DNA from 3 places in the Chloroflexus sp. MS-CIW-1 genome. Region 2 is predicted to be linked to each of the others. Evidence: riboswitches for the same ligand, from Rfam matches in the RefSeq annotation. Region 2 holds a riboswitch; each other region holds the start of a gene.
What was found. Region 2 has a riboswitch for thiamine pyrophosphate ahead of thiM (hydroxyethylthiazole kinase). Riboswitches for the same ligand answer to the same signal wherever they lie in the genome.
Positions count from the first base shown of each region.

Region 1: it holds a riboswitch for thiamine pyrophosphate, as region 2 does, so the genes downstream of both, tenA (thiaminase II) here and thiM (hydroxyethylthiazole kinase) in region 2, are expected to answer to the same signal.
Region 3: it holds a riboswitch for thiamine pyrophosphate, as region 2 does, so the genes downstream of both, QTO31_RS11620 (MTH1187 family thiamine-binding protein) here and thiM (hydroxyethylthiazole kinase) in region 2, are expected to answer to the same signal.

Region 1 is NZ_JAUBWR010000003.1:191,138-198,088, forward strand. It holds gene QTO31_RS17950 (protoglobin domain-containing protein) at 330-920, opposite strand; gene cynR (transcriptional regulator CynR) at 1,044-1,949, shown strand; TPP riboswitch at 2,398-2,497, shown strand; gene tenA (thiaminase II) at 2,585-3,238, shown strand; gene lon (endopeptidase La) at 3,874-6,354, opposite strand; gene QTO31_RS17970 (DeoR/GlpR family DNA-binding transcription regulator) at 6,493-6,951, opposite strand, start outside.
Region 2 is NZ_JAUBWR010000001.1:1,584,049-1,590,999, reverse strand. It holds gene QTO31_RS06320 (50S ribosomal protein L35) at 1-191, opposite strand, end outside; gene infC (translation initiation factor IF-3) at 247-987, opposite strand; TPP riboswitch at 1,613-1,736, shown strand; gene thiM (hydroxyethylthiazole kinase) at 1,835-2,644, shown strand; gene thiE (thiamine phosphate synthase) at 2,743-3,393, shown strand; gene thiD (bifunctional hydroxymethylpyrimidine kinase/phosphomethylpyrimidine kinase) at 3,390-4,193, shown strand; gene QTO31_RS06295 (hypothetical protein) at 4,281-4,829, opposite strand; gene QTO31_RS06290 (hydroxymethylglutaryl-CoA lyase) at 5,082-6,023, shown strand; gene QTO31_RS06285 (SDR family NAD(P)-dependent oxidoreductase) at 6,064-6,855, shown strand; gene QTO31_RS06280 (S41 family peptidase) at 6,877-6,951, shown strand, end outside.
Region 3 is NZ_JAUBWR010000001.1:2,908,694-2,915,644, forward strand. It holds gene QTO31_RS11610 (ABC transporter substrate-binding protein) at 1-775, opposite strand, end outside; gene QTO31_RS11615 (ABC transporter permease) at 775-1,593, opposite strand; gene QTO31_RS11620 (MTH1187 family thiamine-binding protein) at 1,586-1,879, opposite strand; TPP riboswitch at 1,951-2,065, opposite strand; tRNA gene QTO31_RS11625 (tRNA-Ile) at 2,428-2,502, opposite strand; gene QTO31_RS11630 (HU family DNA-binding protein) at 2,868-3,143, opposite strand; gene QTO31_RS11635 (GTP-binding protein) at 3,333-3,863, opposite strand; gene QTO31_RS11640 (DUF4388 domain-containing protein) at 3,895-4,707, opposite strand; gene QTO31_RS11645 (DUF1385 domain-containing protein) at 4,748-5,683, opposite strand; gene QTO31_RS11650 (hypothetical protein) at 5,809-6,261, opposite strand; gene QTO31_RS11655 (hypothetical protein) at 6,327-6,584, opposite strand; gene mnmA (tRNA 2-thiouridine(34) synthase MnmA) at 6,581-6,951, opposite strand, start outside.

The DNA.
Region 1 (6,951 bases), on a different contig from region 2:
CATGAAGATTGTTCGTCCGCGCACAATAAGCTCCACTATTCACCGCGTGCCTTGGGGACGCAGGCTTCCGGCGGACGTTAGGTGGTGTGCGACGGGCAAGAGCGGTGAGCGTCTAAGCACACCGGTGAAGGCGGGGTCGGCGCCCATCCCTCCGGTTGCGGGGACGGACATAATAACTGAAACACCTCAGACCTAGACGATAACCCTTACCGACACCGCCGAGGGTCGGCATTGCCGGAGGGATAGGACCGCCAGGGATACGGCATTGGCAGGGGAGAATGGTATCACACCCGTATCACGTCCGACAAGGGATTTATCGCGGTCTCTGCTCAGAAATCGCCTTCTTTAGCATATGGATAACTCCACAACGTTGCTTGCAGGACAATCGACTTGAACCATGCCTGATGCATACGCTCCACGTCGGCAGCCGAATGCCCTTTACGAGCGAGAAAATCTTTGATCGTCGCGGTAATGGGATAGATGAAGGCAATCATATAGCGCAATGGAATCATCGGTACTGACGACACGCCATCGGTCTGATTCTTCTTGGTACGGTAATGACGGAGCGCAATCTCCATCTGATAGTTCAGCCAATCCTGATCGTAAGGGCGCTGGCACGTATCGAGGATCCACTGCCCGAAACGTTGACGCACTCGTGCCAGGTAGTGTTCGATTGGCTGACCATCAGGACCGGTAAAATAGTAGAGCAGATGTTGGTGTGAACCGACGAAACCGTACCACAGATCGAGGATCGTCTCGACCTGGTCTTTAAGCACCTCACCCGCCATGCGCAAATACTGCTCGTCTTCATCACTCCACAACACGGTTTGTTTCAGCAAAGCAAATTCTTCCTCACTGATCGGCGATTGGGCTACTGCCGCCGTACCATATGTGTAGCCGGGAATACTTACATCACTCATCGCTACCCTCCCTGGTTTGTTCTTAATCCTTATCCTGCGTTTGACAAGATCAGTCTAGACGCGCTATGATGATAAGTAAAATAGAAGGTTCTTATCTTTTCAATAAGTTACACTTATCAGACTATGGAACTTCGCCAACTACGTTATTTCCTGGCTGTCGTCGATGAAGGACACTTTACCCGTGCCGCTGAAAAGCTCTACATTTCACAACCGGCTCTATCGCAACAGATCAAGTTGCTCGAAGAGGAAATCGGCGCAGTGCTACTTGAACGAATCGGACGACGCATTCGCCTGACTGCCGCTGGAGAAATCCTCGCCACCCATGCTCGTCGTGCCTTGCAAGAATTGGCGGAAGCGCAAACCGCACTTGCTGAACTGGCCGGTTTACAACGGGGGGTTCTACAGATCGGTGTGGTACAGACGGTGAACGCCTACCTGATCCCAGATCTCGTCGCGGCTTTTGCCACAACCTATCCAGCTATTCGTCTACACATTGAAGAGTTAGCGGCCAGCGATATTGAGCAGGGTGTAGCCGAAGGCCGACTACAACTTGGTATCAGTTTCACTCCTGCTGAGACGAGTGGAATTGTAGGTGAAGACTTGTTCACGGAAGAGCTGGTTCTGATCGTTGGCAGGCAGCATCCGTGGGCACATCTTCCGCAAGTACCGGTACAGGCGTTACACCAACAGCCGTTGATCCTGCTCTCGCCTGCATTCTGTACCCGGCGGTTGTGGGATCGTTGCGCCCACACGGCAGGAATAGAGCCACAGGTACTGGTCGAAATGAATACGATTAGCAATATTCTGGCTGCGGTACGGCAACTCTCAGTGGCTACTGTGTTACCTTCTTTCGTGTTATGTAATCAACCCGACCTTATTGGCATTCCACTTGTAGACCCAACCCCACGACGAACGGTTGGGTTCCTCTTCCGCCACCACGGCTATCGTTGTGCGGCAACTCAGGCATTTGTCGCAATGGTTCACGATAGACTCGCCGTAAGCGGGTTAACAGCATTTATTAGAGGTTAACACCAGCGTTTTTGGGTTTTGTCGGTGTTCGCCAGGGAATGTCTTTCGCAACCCCACGGTTGCACGTTGTTCCACCCGCTATCAGCATGCCGTCAACGCAGTGCACGGTAGGAACAGTTTCCCCTCCTCACCTTCCCCCAACCCCCTTTCAATCTCCCACTAGGGGCAGGGAAAGGAGATGTGCCGGGATGCGCGGTTCTTCTTCACCTTCACGGAAAGCGGAAGGGTGTTAGCAAGAGCATCAGTCCCTCTCATTTCCTAATCTTCTCATTATGCCCGCTTCCAAAGGGTTCTTTTCTCACATGTCCATCCGACGCAAACCGGTGGTCTCGTTATGCGGGTACGAACAACATCCGTTAACAAACTCAACCAAAACCTGAACACTTCGAGCAGCCCTGAAGAACCCAAAAAACGCTTGACACGCACGCTCGTCTTCGGATATATTATAAATGTTCCGTAGGGGCGCTTCGCGATGTATGCGAGGCTGAGAGGCACCCTTGCACCTGATCCGGGTAATGCCGGCGTAGGAAATCGGAACGGATCTGAACAATATCCCCCGGTATCGCCGCTTTTCCCCTCTCGTGCAATGTGCTTCCTGCGGGCAAGTGCCTCATCTAGACGCAGGGAGGATTGTGATGCGTTTCACCGAAACACTTTGGGAATCGATTACCGACATCTACAAGGCGATTATTCAGCACCCCTTTAATGAAGAATTGGCCCAGGGTACACTCCCACGCGAGAAATTCGCCTTCTACATGCAGCAAGACGCGCTCTACCTGGCTGATTTTGCGCGAGCGCTAGCGACAATGGCCGGACGATCACCTGACGAAGCTGCGATTCTTCAGTTTGTTCACTTTGCTGAAGGGGTAGCGGTTGTCGAACGTTCGTTGCATAACACCTATTTCCGCGAATTTGGGATCGATACGCCAACCCGCCAACAAGCACCTGCATGCTTTGCGTATACCAATTTCTTACTGGCTACCGTAGCTACTCGTAGTTATGAAGAAGGGATGGCGGCACTCCTGCCCTGTTTCTGGATCTATCGGGAAGTCGGTCACGACATCTACCGTCGAGCAGCCCCCAACAACCCCTATCAGAAGTGGATCGACACCTACGCCGGACAAGAATTTGATGAGGTGGTCAAACAGGCAATTGCGCTGACCAACAACCTCGCCGAACAGGTCTCGGCGACTCAACAACAGCGCATGCGCGATGCCTTTATCTATTCATCACGCCTCGAGTGGATGTTCTGGGACAGTGCGTATCGGCTGGAACAGTGGCTGCCATAGTATCTTTTACGCGATGTTCAGCGGCGTAAGGAGATTATGTAAGGATAGCCCTCACCCCTAGCCCCTCTCCCGCGCTGCGGATAGCCCTCACCCCTAGCCCCTCTCCCGCGCTGCGGGAGAGGGGTGATCTGGACAGCCGCAGGATCGCCCCTGCTCCGCTCTTCCCCCCTACGCTCCCGCCTGGTGGAAGAGGAAGGGGAAGGTGAGGGGCTGCCCTCACCCCTAGCCCCTCTCCCGCGCTGCGGATAGCCCTCACCCCCAGCCCCTCTCCCGCGCTGCGGGAGAGGGGTGATTTGGACAGCCGCAGGATCGCCCCTGCTCCGCGCATCCCCCCTACGCTCCCGCCTGGTGGGAGCGGAAGGGGGAAGGTGAGGGGCTGCCCTCACCCCCAGCCCCTCTCCCGCAGCGTGGGAGAGGAAGCGGAAGGGGAAGGTGAGGGACATAATCTCTCCCCTTCCTCTCCCGCAGCGTGGAAGAGGAAGGGGAAGGGGAAGGTGAGGGACACAATCTCCCCCCTCCTCTCCCGCAGCGTGGAAGAGGAAGGGGAAGGGGAAGGTGAGGGACACAATCTCCCCCCTCCTCTCCCGCAGCGTGGGAGAGGAGGGGGGCAGGGGGGGAAGGTGAGGGGGTTCCGCTCAGGAAGCAGCCGGTGTCAGTGCATCGCTCCGCTGAGGAACAGAAAGGGTCGTTGTCACATCATCTGGCGGTAAGAGGGCAATACTTAACACTTCATCAAGGGTCTCAACCGGAATGAAGGTCATCTCAGCACTCACGGCTGCGGGCAAATCTTCGAGGTCGAGCAGATTGCGTTTAGGCAAGATAATAGTCCGAATACCGGCCCGATGTGCGCCGAGCGCCTTCTCTTTAATACCGCCGATTGGCAACACCCGCCCGCGCAGCGAAATCTCACCGGTCATCGCAATGTCATCGCGTACCAGACGACCAGTTGCGGCTGAAGCCAGTGCTGTCGCCATCGTAATCCCCGCCGAAGGACCATCTTTCGGCACTGCCCCTGCCGGTACGTGGATATGAATGGCGTGCGTCTCGAAGAAATTCGGCTCGATACCAAGCGAACGGGCACGCGAACGCACATACGTCAGCGCAGCCTCAGCACTCTCCCGCATCACCTCGCCTAGTTGACCGGTGATGATAAGTTCTTTCTTCCCTTCTACCGCACTAGCTTCCACAAAAATAATATCTCCACCGACCGGCGTCCAGACCAGGCCAATCGCAACTCCAGGCTGATCGATTCGCTCACGGGTTTCATTTGTGAACCGTGGCCGCCCTAGCGCAGTCCGCACGAATGCGGCATCAACGACAAAGGGTAGACTTGCCGGATCAATCTCACCTTCACTAAGGCGACGTGCCACTTTGCGTAGCACTGCCCCAATCGAGCGCTCGAGATTGCGCACCCCCGCCTCACGGGTATACTCGTTGATGATGCAACGGAGCGCCTCTTCACTCACGACTGCTTCTTCGGGGCGCAAGCCATTAGCCCGCAACTGGCGCGGCACAAGATGACTCAGGGCAATTTGCACCTTCTCATCTTCGATATACCCCGACAGTTCAATCACTTCCATCCGGTCACGCAAGGCTGGCGGCACCGTGTCCCACGTATTGGCCGTAGCCAGGAAGAGCACACGCGAGAGATCGAACGGCAGATTGAGATAATGGTCGGTAAACGTGTGGTTTTGTTCGGGATCGAGCACCTCAAGCAGCGCGGCTGCCGGATCGCCGCGGTAGTCGATGCCGAGCTTATCAATCTCATCGAGCAAAATAACCGGATCGGCAGTACCGGCGCGGCGCAATTCCTGAATAATCCGTCCTGGCTGTGAGCCGATGTAAGTACGGCGAAAGCCACGCAATTCTGCCTCATCACGAACGCCACCCAGGCTCATGCGGATAAAACTGCGCCCAAGCGCACGGGCAATGCTCTGCCCCAGGCTGGTCTTGCCTACGCCAGGCGGTCCGACAAACGCCAGAATAGGTTCGCGATTGGCGCGCAGATTCTCTTCGCCGAGGGTGGCCCGTCGCTGTTTGACGGCCAGATACTCGAGGATGCGCTCCTTAACCTTCTGCAAACCATGATGGTCTTCGTCGAGTACCTTACGGGCAAAAGCAATATCGATTGGTTGACCGGTATACTTATTCCACGGCAACTCGGCCAGCCACTCAAGGTAGGTGCGCACCATCTGATATTCTGGTGAGCTAGCATTAATCCGCGCCAACCGATTCAACTCACGGTCAGCCTCTTTGCGCGCCACCTCTGGAAGATCGGCAGCGGCTAGCTTCTGGCGCAGGTCATCAAGTTCAGCAGCTTCGCTCGAATCTTCACCCAGCTCTTTCTGGATAGCCCGCAATTGCTGACGCAGGTAGAACTCTCGTTGCTGCCTGGCGGCGCTCTCTTGTACCTCTTGCCGCAGCTTGGCCTGCACTTCAAGCAACGCAAATTGCTTCCGGTAAAAGTTGAGTACCTTCCGCAGCCGCTCGACCACATCAAAGGTCTCGAGCAATTCCTGACGCTCGGCAAACGTGTAATCGGGCGAATAGCCGGTGTTGTCGGCCAGATGACCGGGATCGTCAATCGAGCGCACAAAGTTGCGAATCTCTTGGGTTACACCGGGGCGCAATTCGAGCACAGCATCAATCGCTGCGTGCACCTCAACCATCAACTGTTCGAGTTCAGGAGTGCGCTCGAACACATCAGGCCGTCGGGTGAATCGAAAGCGCAGGTAAGGCGTGGTTTGGACGGCTTCACCTAATTCGGCACGCACTAACCCGCGCACCACCACACCACTTGCGCCATTTGGCAACGTTCCGAACTGCTCGATCCGGGCCACGACCCCCACTTTGAACAATCGCTCAGTAATGGGAGCGTCGGCTGGAGCATCGGGCCGCCGGGCAACGAGCAAGACATAGCGCCCTTCACTAGCCGCTGCTTCGGCAGCAGCGACTCCCAACTCATCGAGCGTCAAGCTGACGACAATATGTGGAAAGACCACTGCGCCCTCGAGTGGAATGAGCGGCAGCGTCTCTATCAACTCAGCGGTAGATTGATCCGGCGATTGAATATCAGCCTCAGCAGTCGTCTGTTCCCGCACCGTCTCATCATTCATAGCACGTCTCCACATTGCTCCGCGGAACAGAACTTCCGCACTGTTTATATTTTGAAACGCTAGCGGAGGCGTGTCAATGATCGATGAAAAGTTCTAGTGTAATTCTAACAATAGTCAGGTGAGAGGCGTGCGACTGCCTCAGACCAGCACCAATTGCACACCGGCCATTTCGATGCGCCGCCGCTCCTCGTCCGGTAGATCGGTATCGGTAATAATCGTCTCAATCGACTCTAAAGGAAGAACCTTGATAAACCCACGCCGCTGCCACTTGCTCGAATCGGCAAGCAAGATAATCCGTCGTGCTGCCCGCGCCATTGCTCGCTTGGTCTGGGCAATCTCGATGGTTGAATCGGTCACACCGTATCCTGAATCAACCGACTCGGCAGCCAAAAACAGCTTTTCCACCACCAGATCACCGAGGCTTTGCTCAACCAGGGGGCCCAGAGTACCAAAGGTGGCATAATTAACGGTCCCACCCAGCATCCAGACCTGCACATCGCTAAGATGGCGCAGTTCGATAACAATATTGAGGGCGTTGGTCACGACCGTAAGTGGTGTGCGCTGACGTAGATGCTTCACCATTTCAACGACGGTCGT
Region 2 (6,951 bases):
GGCAGTGCTCTCTGCAACAAGCGACGGTTAGCAGGGGAAACCGGATGCCCCTTCCCCCAGGCGCGTTGCGAACGGCTGGGTCGGTTACGCTTGTTTCCACGCACACCACGCTGTTGAAGAAACTTACCCGACGCTGTTACCTTAAAGCGCTTTTTCGCGCCTTTGTGCGTCTTCATTTTCATCTTAGGCATTGAACAGCTCCTCTAGTGCCACCGGATGGCGTAACACCGACCGGTATTGCATCAGTTATCGTCGTCTTCGGCGTCCCCGTTCTGCTTCCTCTTCTTCGTCGAAATCGTCTTCCTCGTCGTCGTAATCTTCGTCGAAGAAATCTTCATCTGCTTCAGTATCCTCGATCTCCTCGACTTCTGCGCTACTATCCTCGACGAGTTCTTCTTCCGCAACGACTTCTTCTTCGGCTACCGGTGCCGCCGCAGCCGCATCAGGTTTCGTGCTGGTTGTCCCGCTCTGTGCAGCGCGCTGAGCGGCTGCCTTTTGCGCCTGTTGAGCTGCTTTCAACACTTTTGCCGTTGGCGCCAGCAACATTGACAAGACACGGCCCTCCATGAGCGGTTTCTGTTCGATGACGGCAATATCACTCAACTGCTCAGCAATCTGATCGAGCATCTGCCGCCCAATTTCGGGATGAGCCATTTCACGACCACGAAAGCGCAAGTTGAATTTCACTTTGTCGCCGGCCAATAAGAAGCGCCGCGCCTGATTCGCTTTTACTGCAACATCGTGATCGTCAGTCTTTGGCATGAGCCGAATTTGTTTGAGTTCCGACTGTTTTTGATTACGACGCGCTTCACGCTCTTTCTTGCTCTGCTCGTAGCGAAATTTGCCATAATCAAGCAAACGACATACAGGTGGGACTGCATTTGGCGCGACTTCAACGAGATCGTACCCGCGTTCTTCAGCCATCGCCAGTGCCTCGCGAAGCGGAACAATCCCTACCTGCGTGCCATTCTCGTCAATGAGACGCACTTCACGAGCACGAATACGATTATTGATGCGAAACCGGTCTCTAATGGCGCGACTCCTTCGTCTTGCAAAGGGTGACAGACGCGACAAGCAGGATAGTTATGGTTGCTTACTGTCACCACAACCTGACTTTCCAACTTTTTGACAACAAGATAACATCGCCCCAGAGCGATGCTACGTCAATGCGGCATTATACCAGTCTGTACGAGGTTCGTCAAACGTTGCGGGCAGGAAAACAGGAGTTTCAGCATGCACAGCTTCGAATTACCAGCCGCCTCGAAAGTGCAGGCATCTGGCCTGCGTGAAGTGGAGCTATGACGGGAAGGCGTTGGCTGCCGTATCTTCCTGCGAGAGGGGCAGTGGGAAACTCGCTAGGAGCGTGGGCATCCAGCCTGCGTTAGGTAGCCGTTCTTCAGAAGCGTATTTTAGGGTCTAACCCGCTACAATGACGAACTAGATCGGCGATGAAACAGGGTCTGGCCGTAGATGCTTGTTGGTACGGGAAGCTGCGCAGCGCTTCATACGCGGCGAATAGTTCGTAAATACTCCATTCCCCTCTCCCTACTGCAACCGGAGCGCTAGAGAAATGCGAATGGCTTGCAGGGAATACGTGGTCGTGGTATCATTAAATCTATGCCAGGGGAGCCTGGGTGAACCGGGCTGAGAGGGTGTCTCCAGCGTTACGCTACCGACACCGACCCTCTGAACCTGATCTGGGTTATGCCAGCGGAGGGAGGAGCAAACGGTGCAGATGTACGATCTGCGATTAGTGTATCCGTCCTGCGGTGGCAGGGCGGTTTTTTTACCCCTTCAATCGTTGCCGTCCGTCTGCTGGCGCAAGGAGGTACGCATGACACTCAATGAACGGATTGCCGTATTACGTGAGCAGGTACGCCAGCAGCGTCCCCTCATTCACCACATCACGAATTTTGTGGTGATGAACGACACCGCGAATGTGACCCTGCACATCGGCGGGTTGCCAGTGATGGCGCATGATCGGGCAGAAGTTGCCGAGATGGTAACGGCTGCTGGAGCGCTCGTGCTCAACGTGGGTACGTTGTCGCCTGATTGGATCGAAGCGATGTTGATTGCAGGGCGGCGCGCCAACGAGCTGGGCATTCCCATTGTGCTCGATCCGGTCGGCGCCGGCGCCACTACGTTGCGCACAACGAGTAATCGCCGCTTACTCGAAGAGCTACAGATTTCAATTGTGCGTGGCAATTCGGGTGAGATTGGCGCATTAGCCGGGATGGGTGGCGTGGTAAAGGGTGTTGAGACCGTTGTTGAGGTTGATAACCCACTTGCTGCCGCCCAGGCATTGGTCCGCCAGTACCAAACCGTGGTGGCGGTAACCGGTCGGCGCGACATCGTCACCGATGGGACACGAGTGTTTATGGTCGATAATGGTCACGAATGGCTTAAAACGCTCACCGGCACCGGCTGTTCAGCAACAACGGTGATTGCCGCATTTGCCGCGGTCGAACGTGATTATCCGTTGGCCGCAGCAGCCGCACTTGCCTGTTTTGGGTTGGCAGCCGAAATCGCGGCTCCAGCCGCACGTGGGCCAGCCAGTTTCAAAGTGGCGTTCTACGATGCAATATACCACCTTTCAGCCGACCAGATTCGGACAGGCGCACGAGTGACATTGGGAACAGAGTGAGAGCGTAGCGTCCTAGCCTGATTGAGAGCGTGTCTGAACAATACGCCTCTGGTCTGAAAGAGGAGTGTTTCAGACCCACCCCTGGAAAGGAAACCGTGATGAGCACGGCAAGAACAGTTGACTGGCGGCTCTACGTGATAACCGATGCTGGCCTAGCCCGTGGTCGTTCACATCGAGAGGTGATCGAGGCAGCGATCCGCGGTGGCGCGACTGTCGTGCAATATCGGGCGAAACATGTTTCCACCCGGCAGATGGTCACCGAGGCACAAGAACTGCGTGAACTGACCTATCGTACCGGCGTACCCTTCATTGTCAATGATCGGGTAGATGTGGCGCTCGCAGTTGATGCTGATGGTGTACATATTGGTCAGGACGATATGCCGGTGGCGCTTGCCCGCAAATTGATCGGCGACCGGTTGTTAGGTGTTTCGGCGCACAGCCTGAGCGAAGCGGTACAGGCAGTACAAGATGGCGCCGATTACCTCGGTGTGGGACCAGTCTTTGCGACGCCGACTAAGCCCGATGCTGCCCCACCGATAGGCATCGATGGCCTGACAACCATTCGGCGGCAGATATCGATCCCGATTGTCGCCATTGGTGGCATCAACCAGACAAATGCTGCTGAAGTCATACGCACGGGTGTCAATGGTATTGCGGTGGTTTCGGCAGTGGTGGCGGCAGCAGATGTTACTGCTGCTACCCGCCAACTGATTTCGATTGTATCAGCAGTTCAGGAGCAGATACTATGACGTTACCACGCTGTTTAACAATTGCCGGTTCTGATTCTGGCGGTGGCGCCGGGATCCAGGCCGATCTGAAGGCGTTTGCCGCTCTGGGTGTGTACGGAATGAGCGCGTTGACAGCCGTCACTGCCCAAAATACGGTCGGTGTCCAAGGAGTGATTGAACTGCCAGCGGCGTTTGTTGGTCAGCAGATTGACTCGGTGGTAACCGACATCGGCGTTGACGCTGTAAAAACTGGGATGTTGGCTAACGCCGACATTATTGCCGTTGTCGCTGAAAAGGCCCGTACTTACCACTGGCCGCATCTAGTTGTTGATCCGGTCATGATGGCGAAGAGTGGTGATCCCTTGTTACGGCCAGAGGCTCAACAGGCGTTGATCTCGCTCTTGTTTCCGCTGGCAACGATAGTAACGCCGAATATTCCAGAGGCGCGTGCCCTGACCGGACTTGCGATCACGACAGTGACGGAGATGGAACAGGCAGCACAGATGATTCATGCGATGGGGCCGCGTTGGGTACTGGTGAAAGGTGGACATCTGCAAGGTGACAGTGTTGATGTCCTCTTCGACGGCGCACAGTATCAGTACTTCACCGCGCCACGGATCGAAACCAGGCATACGCACGGCACTGGCTGTACGTTCGCTTCAGCGATTGCTGCCGGCCTGGCAAAGGGGCTGACAGTACCTGAAGCGGTTCAACAGGCAAAGGATTATATTACCACTGCGCTGCGCCATGCTCCTGGTTTGGGGAACGGACACGGCCCGGTACACCACTTTGCGGCCTGGTACGGCGTTAGTGAGGCGTAAAAGGATTGCGTTCCAGGTATACTGACCAGAGGGCAGACACCTGGAACGCAAGAGGAGAATACACAGGGTGCGTTAAGAAGCGCGCCCTTACTTCTTTTCAACCGTGCTGTTGACCACACCCATCAACACCTTACCGAGTTCGGCCTGGGCCTCGATCACTCGCTGCATTGCCTCTTGCCAGCTCTGCATCACCTTTTGCATCTGAGTCGTATCCCAACCACGAGCGATGGTCGTCGGATCTGACTTCTTAAGCATCTCGAACCATCCCTCAATAAACCGGCTCTGGCTCTCGGTAAAGTTGCGCGTCATCTCCAGCACTTGTCGGCTCCATTCCACCAGCGAGGTTGGTGTCATCGGATTGAGACCGGGGATGGTCGGTACACCTGGCACAGAGGGCATCGTCGGCATATTGACACTATTCGCCGCCACTGCCTCGGCCCACATCCGGGTTAGCTCAACCTGCGCCTCAAGGGTCTGCTTCACCGTTCCGCGCCAGCTATCAACCGTCTTCTGCCATGCCTCCGGACTCTGCGGAGATGCCATGTATTGCATTGAGGCCATCCAGCTTTCCCACACCTTCTGCTGCGTGCCCGTCCACATCTTGATCATGTCGTTTACTTGCTTCGACCAGTCCATTGGATCCTCCATTCAGCGTTATGCGCTGTCTTCCCATCGTTGCACCGCACATCTCATGCGGGTCTGTTGTCAGGGTAGAATAGTAGGTTACAATGGAGTTACTAATGCGTTTCATTGCAACCATTTGACAGAAGGAACGCAAATCTCTACCATACTGTCAAATAGTACCGTTGCATCCCAAGAGTTCATGCTGCCGTTTTGGATTCCCGGTAGCGCGCCGACCATTACCATGAGATACCAGGGAGGTCAATGATGACCACAATGGAGATTGCCACACTTCCCAACTTCGTGCATATTCGTGAAGTGGGGCCGCGTGATGGGTTGCAGAATGAGCCGGTCATTCTCAGCACAACTCAGAAGATAAAACTAATCGATCTGCTCGCTGCCACCGGGCTACGGGCAATTGAAGTGGGAGCTTTTGTGCGGCCTCAGAATGTTCCCCAGATGGCCGATACCGAAGCTGTATTTGCCGGTATCGAACGACGACCGGGGGTCGTATACAGTGCAATCGCACCAAATGTTGTCGGGGCGCGACGGGCAATTGCCGCTGGTGCAGATGTTGTTCAGGTATTTCTTAGCGCCAGCGAGAGCCATAATCGAAGCAATGTGAATATGAGTATCGAACAGTCGCTGATACAGGTGGCCGAGATGGCAACACTCGTCCACGCTGCGGGTAAGCCGTTCGATGCCGTTCTGTCGGTAGCGTTTGGCTGTCCATTTGAAGGCGATGTACCAATTGAGCGGGTCATGGATCTGTGCCAGCGGTTGCTCGATCTGGGAGCCGAGCAGTTAACGTTGGGCGACACCACCGGAATGGCACATCCACTCCTGGTACAAGCAGTGGTGCGCGCCTTTCGCGAACGCTTTCCACGCCAGCCGTTACGTCTGCATCTGCACAGTGCGCGTGGCGCCGGACTGGCTAATCTACTGGCCGCATTACAATTAGGTGTAGATATGTTCGATTCGAGCATCGGCGGTATCGGTGGTTGTCCGTTTGCCCCTGGCGCACCCGGCAATCTTTGCACGGAAGACGTGACCCATCTGCTCCACGAGATGGGGATTGCAACTGGGCTGAATTTGCCGGCCCTGATGGCAACCGCCCGTGAACTTGAGCGCATGTTAGGGCATGAGGTGCCGGGTCAGACCATCAAAGCCGGTATCTGCAAGCACTTGCGAGATCGGGGAGAAGGATAGGCAGCGGAGGAGATGTTGCTGCAATACAGAGGTGAACAACGTGGATCCGCGTGATCGAGTAGTCATTATTACCGGCGCTTCAAGTGGGATTGGTGCGGCGACGGCGCGTTGTTTTGCAGAGGCCGGTGCCCATCTGGTGCTGGCGGCTCGTTCGCACGAGGCGTTAGAGCAGGTAGCAGCCGGCTTGCCACGAGCAATAGCTGTGCCAACTGATGTCACCGATCCGGTAGCTTGTGCCCATCTGGTTGAACGTGCTGTTGAAGCGTTTGGACGAGTTGACATCTTGATCAATAACGCCGGAATCGGATTGACCGGCCCAATCACTCATCTGGCTCGCGCCGATCTCGAGCGGGTATTGGCGGTTGATCTGCTGGGGCCGATCTGGTTAATTCAGGCCACAGTACCACTGATGCGTACTGCCGGTCGCGGTCAGATTATTAACGTTTCTTCAGTACTAGCAGCACAGCCATTACCTTTTCTGGGTGGTTATGCAGCGGCCAAAGCTGCACTTGAACAGATCAGTAACGCGCTCCGGATCGAGCTACACGGAAGCGGTATCACCGTTACGGTAGTACGTCCTGGTACTACCCGCACTGCGTTTAATCAGCGAAGGCTAGGACATGGCCGTGAACGACGACGAATTGCACCGCCTGGAGTACCACCAGAAGCAGTGGCGCGCACCATTCTCCGTGCTGCCCGCACTGAGCCACGAATGGTATATGTGAGCTGGAGTGATCGCCTGGCATTGTGGATTAGTCGGATGGTTCCGGGCTTGATCGATTCCATACTAGCCCGTGCGTTTGTTTGGGAAGAGCATTCGGTTCAGCATTGAGGGTATTTCGAGGAAATAACCGTGAATACACCGTCTGTGTTGTTGCGCCAACCGGCTCTCGATCCTGATGGTCAACAGCTTGCCTTCATCGCCGCT
Region 3 (6,951 bases), 1.3 Mb from region 2:
CAGCCGGTTGCTCGATGGCGAAACGATAGCCGGCACTAGTTGCCGCCAGGAATCGCCGCACCAGATCGGGGTTTTCGGCGACGAGCTTCTCGCTGGTGATGATAACCGGCGTGTAATAGTCGGGAATGCACTGCACATCATTCATCATCACAATATTCAAAGGGATACCGCGCACCTCAGCCTCTATACCAGTCCATCCCTTAAAAATCCAGACAAAATCAACCTCATCACGTTCGGTAGCGACAAAAAAATCGGAACTCCCGATGTCAACAAACCGTACCTGGTCGAACTGATCGCCAACACCCGCACACTCGAGCAACCCACGAATAACCGCTTCCTCGATTGGTGAACCAAATGCCCCATATTTTTTGCCAATAAAATCGCGTGGGCTGGTGATACCCTCTTCGACCCGACTGGCAAAACCGCTGGTATTGTGTTGAATGATAGCTGCAATAGAGACAATCGGGACGCCTTCCACCCGAGCCTGAGTGACGCCTTCCTGATACGAGATACCAAAATCGAGTCGTCCGGTGGCAACGAGTTGCTCGACCGTACCACCCTCTTGCGCACCGAGAATCTCAACCTGCAACCCTTGATCTGCATAGTAGCCTTGCATCTGCGCCACGTAGAGACCGGTATGGTTCGTATTTGGCGTCCAGTCTAATCCAATCCGCACCGTAGTTAGGGGCCGCTCAGGGGTTGCCGGTACAGAAGTAGTGGCATTGCCACAGGCCGTCAAGACGAATATCAGTACAAGTATCAGCCATTTGCGCATCAGTGTTCTCCTTTCCAGAAGACGATCTTGCGTTCGAGCAAACTTACCAGGGTAAAAAGAACGATGGTCAAAAGCGACGTAACCAGGGCAGCAACAAAGACCTGATCGGTACGGAAAGCTCGCAACGAGCGGGCGATATAGACGCCAAGTCCAGTGCTGGCGCCGATCCACTCAGCCAAAACCGCACCAATAACACTGTAGGTAATTGCCACCTTAATCCCGGTGAACATAGCAGGCAATGCGGCCCGCAACCGTAACAGGCGCAGCAATTGCCAGTAGTTTGCCCCCATCGCTTCCAGCAAACGGCGCTGATCACGATCGGCGTTCTGCAGGCCATCAATTGTGTTCACCACAATGGGAAAGAAGGTCACCAGGGCGACGACGATCACTTTTGGCAAGAGACCAAAGCCAAAACCAACGACCAAGAGTGGCGCAATCGCCACAATCGGCACTGTCTGTGAAGTAACCAGCAAAGGGTAGATTGCTCGCCGCAACAGGGGCGATGCATCCAACGCTATCCCCAAACTAAAACCGCCGATCAATGCTAAGCTAAAGCCAGGAATGGTGACGGTGAGTGTGGCCAGCGTATGACCGAGCAGGATCGGGAGACTGGCAATCAGTGTCGTTGCGATCCGTGACGGTGGCGGCAGAAGCCAGTCAGGGATGGTAAGATACCAGACGATGCCTTCCCAGAGGAACAGCAAGAGGATAACGAGTAGGATTGACGGGCCGTACTCATCCAGACGACGGCGCCATAGCGCACGAGCCGTCGTCGGCGTCGGTGGTACAGAAATTGGGGCAGCAACCTCGTCACTCATACTTCGCTAGCTTTTCGGCAATTGAAGAACCGTTCGGATCGTAGTCCACCTTAATCAGGGTAAACACACGACTGGCGCCAGCCGCCAGGACGGCTTCTTGAGCTTGCTTGATGACAGCCATAATGGCATCGTAATCACCTTCAATCGTCGTTTCCATCGGCCCGACCCGGTACGGCAGACCGCTTGCAGCCACGACAGCGATAGCAGCATCAACTGCGGCATAGGTTGTTGCCTTATCGGGCAAACCACCGGGCAATACTTCAAAGCTGACAGTGATTGAGGCCATCGTTCACTCCCTTCGATTGACGAACTCCGAAAAACAAAATACCGCCATTCCGACGGTAGGGAATGACGGTATTAAAACCCGTGAAACCTCCCTCCGCTGGCATAACCCAGATCAGGTTCAAAGGGTCAGCGGCATCTATCGGGCCGCACTCTCAGCCGGACTCTTCCGGCTCCCCCGGTTGTGCAGATGATTTTGGAAAAAATAATAGAAGGAATTTGAATGGCTGTCAAGCAGCTTGCGCAGGCTGAGGGCTGTTCAACGTTTGCACCCGACCGGCCTGGCCGGATTGCTGTGCGCTCAGAAAGATGCTGCTTCCAGCGCTGACGAGCAGGTGCTGCTCTGGTCAAAGTTGATAACATCGGCAAGCTCCTCACCTTCCCTGCATACCTCGTTCACTCCCACACGTAAGGAGGGAAAGAGAGAGTTATGGCGGACGGTTGGCAGCCACTCTTGCTGCTCGTACCCCATTTTTCAGCAACCGCATAAAGGTGAAGAGAGCACTCTCTCACTCGAATAAAAATCGGCGACAGCATTATAGCAGTCGCCTCTGGTGGGCCGCCTCGGATTCGAACCGAGAACCTGTCGGTTATGAGCCGATTGCTCTGCCGTTGAGCTAGCGGCCCGTCAGCCTTATTATAGCCGCAGATACAGCTTGCCGTCAATGCGCCACGTGGCACAGTCGGGGCTTTAGGCATTGTCAGATTTTGGTCGTGTTCGTCAGGAGATCGGTTGGGGCGCAGGCGCCGCTGCGCCCGTCCACGGGGATACATCCGTTGCACCGCTACCCACTCCGACAATGGTCGCGAGGTTGGGGCAAGGCAGTGCCTCGCCACGACTGATAGGGTTCATCCGTCGTGGACGTGACTATTTCCTCAGCGTAGTTGCGACTACGAACACAAACTGAAATGAAGATGCTTACGTACACGAAAGGGATACGGCGTTACCGCATCCCTTTCGTTGTTCCTCATATTGGTCTGACAGGCCCAGCCTAGCCCTTTACCGCTTCTTTCAACGTGCTACTGGCACTGAAGCCAGGGGTCTTCGTGGCGGGAATGCGTATCTTCTCACCAGTTTGCGGATTAACCCCATCGCGTTCCTGGCGGGTGCGTACTTCAAACGTCCCGAAACCGGTAAGTGTCACCTTCTCACCACGGGCCAGCGCCTCAGTAATCACATCGAGTGCAGCGTCAATGATCTGCTTCGTCTCTTTCTGTGAAACCTTCGCCCGCTCAGCTACCGCCTTGATAAAATCCGTCTTCTGCATTGGTGCAGTCCTCCTTAACATCCATTCACAACAACCTTTTCAGAAAGCAGTATACCGTATCTGTCAAGACCTTTATCCCTTGCTGATGCGCCAAATGGCTTTTGAAACTTATCAACCGACTTTTATGGCTTTGTAATGAGCAAAAACGATTTCTACTCATCACAAAGCCATGCCAAAAATGAAGCGCATTTAATCTTCGCTGCGCTCTTGGATTACGTAAAGTAATTCAAGCAGCACATTTTTGACGCTCTCCCGATCAGTTGCGGTACAGGGTAACACTTTAATGTGCGGTGGTTGACGCAACGCCAGACGCAACTCTTCTGGCGACCACGCATTAGGGCGATCCTGCTTATTGGCCGCAATCACATACGGTGTATCGCGGTACGAGACGAAAAAATCGATGATTCGGTTCGTCTCTCGGAACGTTTCGGGGCGCGTACTATCGACCAGGATCACCAGACCAAGCATACCTTCGGCCAGGATCTCCCACATAAAGTCGAAGCGTTTTTGTCCCGGTGTTCCAAAGAGATGGAGCACGAGATCATCAGAGATCGCGATGCGCCCAAAATCCATCGCGACAGTTGTTTCCTTCTTGATCAGTCGAGTATCGTCGGTCGCCCGGCGCTCCGTAGAGACAACCTCAATTTCCGAGATCGTCTTAATAAACTCGGTTTTGCCGGCGTTCACGGCGCCGCTGATCACCATCTTTACCGTCTGCACACAGCCCTCCGCTCCGATGCTCCGGCCCCAGCTACATGCTGCGGATCCGATTGATGATCCGGTTAACAAGGCTCTTCTTTAGACGCGGCTGTTCGACCGGTGGCATACCGGCAGCCAGCACACGCTGTCGCTTGACCAACTCCAGCATTCCGGCGGTCAGAAAACCGTAGACCGCACGGCACACATCAAAATCGCTCAACCCAGTCTTTTGAGCAATTTCAGCCAGGGTATCACGACCATTAATCCGGGCAAAGACCTTCCACTCATCAGGGGCAAGGCGCATACCCTTGAGCTTTTCCCCTGGAGGCGCCAGAAAACGAGGCACCAGGTCGGTCGATGGAATGCGATCGCGAATGCGTTCCCATTCATCGATCCGTCGTACCCCCTCCATAATCAGGTGATCAATCGAAATGGGCGTCGGCGCCAGTGGCGCATCAGGCGCCGGACGCTGATTATGCTCGAAGAGAAAATCTCCTTCGGGCCAGGCAAATAACCCGTACACCGACTGCTCGGTATGGCTCATCAGGGCTTGTTGCAACCGATCAGCACTCACCAGACCAGTATCGATCAGAATCTGGCTGAGTGTCAGGCCATTCCCACGTTCGGCTAACAGCCGACAGGCTTGAGCCACTTGATCTGCGTTGAGCACACCGAGTCGTACCAGCAATTCAGGTTTTTCATCCTCTGGACGACGCGCTGCTAACAGTAATTTTCCCTTCTCAAAATACAGGCGAGCCATCTGATCATTATACGACAGATGCAAAGCACCCGTTTTATACCCGCGATCAACGAGCGAGAGAAAGTCTGAGAGACTGAAATCACGGATATTTCCCACCAATGCCATACATTCCTCCGCTATCGCGGGTCTTGCATCATTGTTTCTATCAGGTCGTTGGTTGCGTATCGACCATTCCAACCATTTTATCTGCGAGTGATGCTGGTTGAGGCTGGACAGACTGATCGGCAGCCAGTACCGGCTCGAACGCAGCAATCGCTGTAGCAATCATATCATCATTTGGCTCACGTGTTGTCAGATATTGGGCGGCCAACGTCGGCGCCAATAACCAGCGCACCCACGGGCGATGGTAGTGATTGGCAGCCAGTTGTTGTACTTCATAGGCGACTGCTGCCACCAATGGGATCAGGATAATGCGAGCAAGAATGCGCTGCCAGACCGGTAGTCCTGAAACTGATAGAAAGATCAGAAAACCAATAAGTGCTACCGCGAGGAGGAAACTAGTACCACAGCGTGGATGAATCCGACTGCACTGTCGCACCGATTCTACCGTCAGCGGTAAGCCCGCCTCATACGCATTGATCACCTTGTGTTCGGCGCCGTGATAGCCGAATACACGATGAATGTCGGGAATGCGGCCAATGGCCACAATGTAGGCGACGACCAGCGCCAGATTGATGCATGTCTCAACGGCTTCGCGCAAGAGGACCGGCGTCCCTAGCTGGCCGATGGCATTCGCCACCAGCGACGGCAACACTACGAAGATACCAATAGCAATAGCGATGGTTACACCGAAGATCAGGGTCTGCACTAGGGGCGACACCTGATCGTTCTCATCGGCAGCCACGACCGAGGCCGAAAAATCAAGGGCTTGACGACCAATAGTGAAGGCTTCGGCCAAAGCGGTAAACCCGCGCAGCAACGGCCAGCGTTGCCAGCGTGCGTGACGGGCAGGGATAGGCAGATCAAGCCGGGCAAAACTCCCATCAGGACGGCGCACGACAACCGTCGCTTGCCGACGACCGCGCATCATAACACCTTCAAGAACTGCCTGCCCACCGTATTTAAACTGTTGTCCACTCATGCCTGCTTTGCTCGTGTCTGCCCGTTTACGCAACGAGTAAAGTCTACTATTCTTCATCTTACCATGCCATCAGGCACCACATTGTACCAAAATTGGGTATTCTTCCATTGTTTATCAGCAGCGCACTAACGCTTAGGTTCGTCGGGATTACCACGACGAGCCAGTGTCGTGGCGGCAGCCCGCACACCGGTCACCAGACTCGAGATACGAATAATCGGCGACACAACCCGTTCGGCAACGTAGGTCGTCGTTGTGGTTGCCGTCTGAGCTGAGTCACGGACATTATGGGCAATACTACGGGTGGCTTCCAACGCTTCGTTTGCCTTTGTCAGGGCCTCATCGAGTTTAGGTATGACGTTCGTGCGCGCCAGACGATTGATCTGATCAATAACGTAGAGTATTGCAATCAGGATCACGATTGATAGTACCGAACCGATCAACTGCAACGCGGCCAGAATAACAATAAATACATCGCGCCAGGCAGCTCGAAAATCTTCACCGAGGAAGATCGCGGCGATAATAAAACCGAACAGCACGGCGGTCAACAGGCCGATTCCGATAGCAATCCAACGTAACACAGGGTAACCTCCGTACCTGTCACACAGAATGTGACTGCGAGAGCACTCTAATGCGCTGAATTATATCATGGCCGCAAGCGCGAAACAACTATCAGTAAAACCCAGGCAAGCAGTGACGCTTCCAGCATCGGGATACCGGCCGGCGTCGGCAGGTTAAGCGGAAAACGCCAGCCCAGTAGGGTGGCGATCAGGCAGCCTACGGCCGCAGTTACCCAAAAGATTGGGAGCTGCCGCCACGTGCGTCCGAGCAGAACGTGAGCAAGTGTGGCGTGCGTTGTCGTCAGTAACAGTAAGAGCAACGCGGCAGGCGAAAGAGCACTCATCCGACCTCCGGGCGAGCAATCCAGCCACCACCTAACACCTGCATCCTGGCATAGAAAACGGCAGCCTGGCCTGGACTCACGGCGCGCTGCGGACGTTCTAGCTCAACCAGCCAGCGCCCATCAGTTTGTTGCGACACTCGGGCCGGCAATGGCTCGGCATGAGCGCGCACCTGTACTTCACAGTGGAACACCTCTGCTGGTGGGGCATCATCAACCCAATGTACATCGATCACAGTAAATCGCTCGCGGTTGAGTGCTGCCGCTGGGCCGACGATTAAAGCATTGCGGGCCGGATCGATGGCAACTACGTAACGTGGCTCACCTCCACCTAATCCCAATCCGCGGCGCTGCCCAACGGTATAGAGCG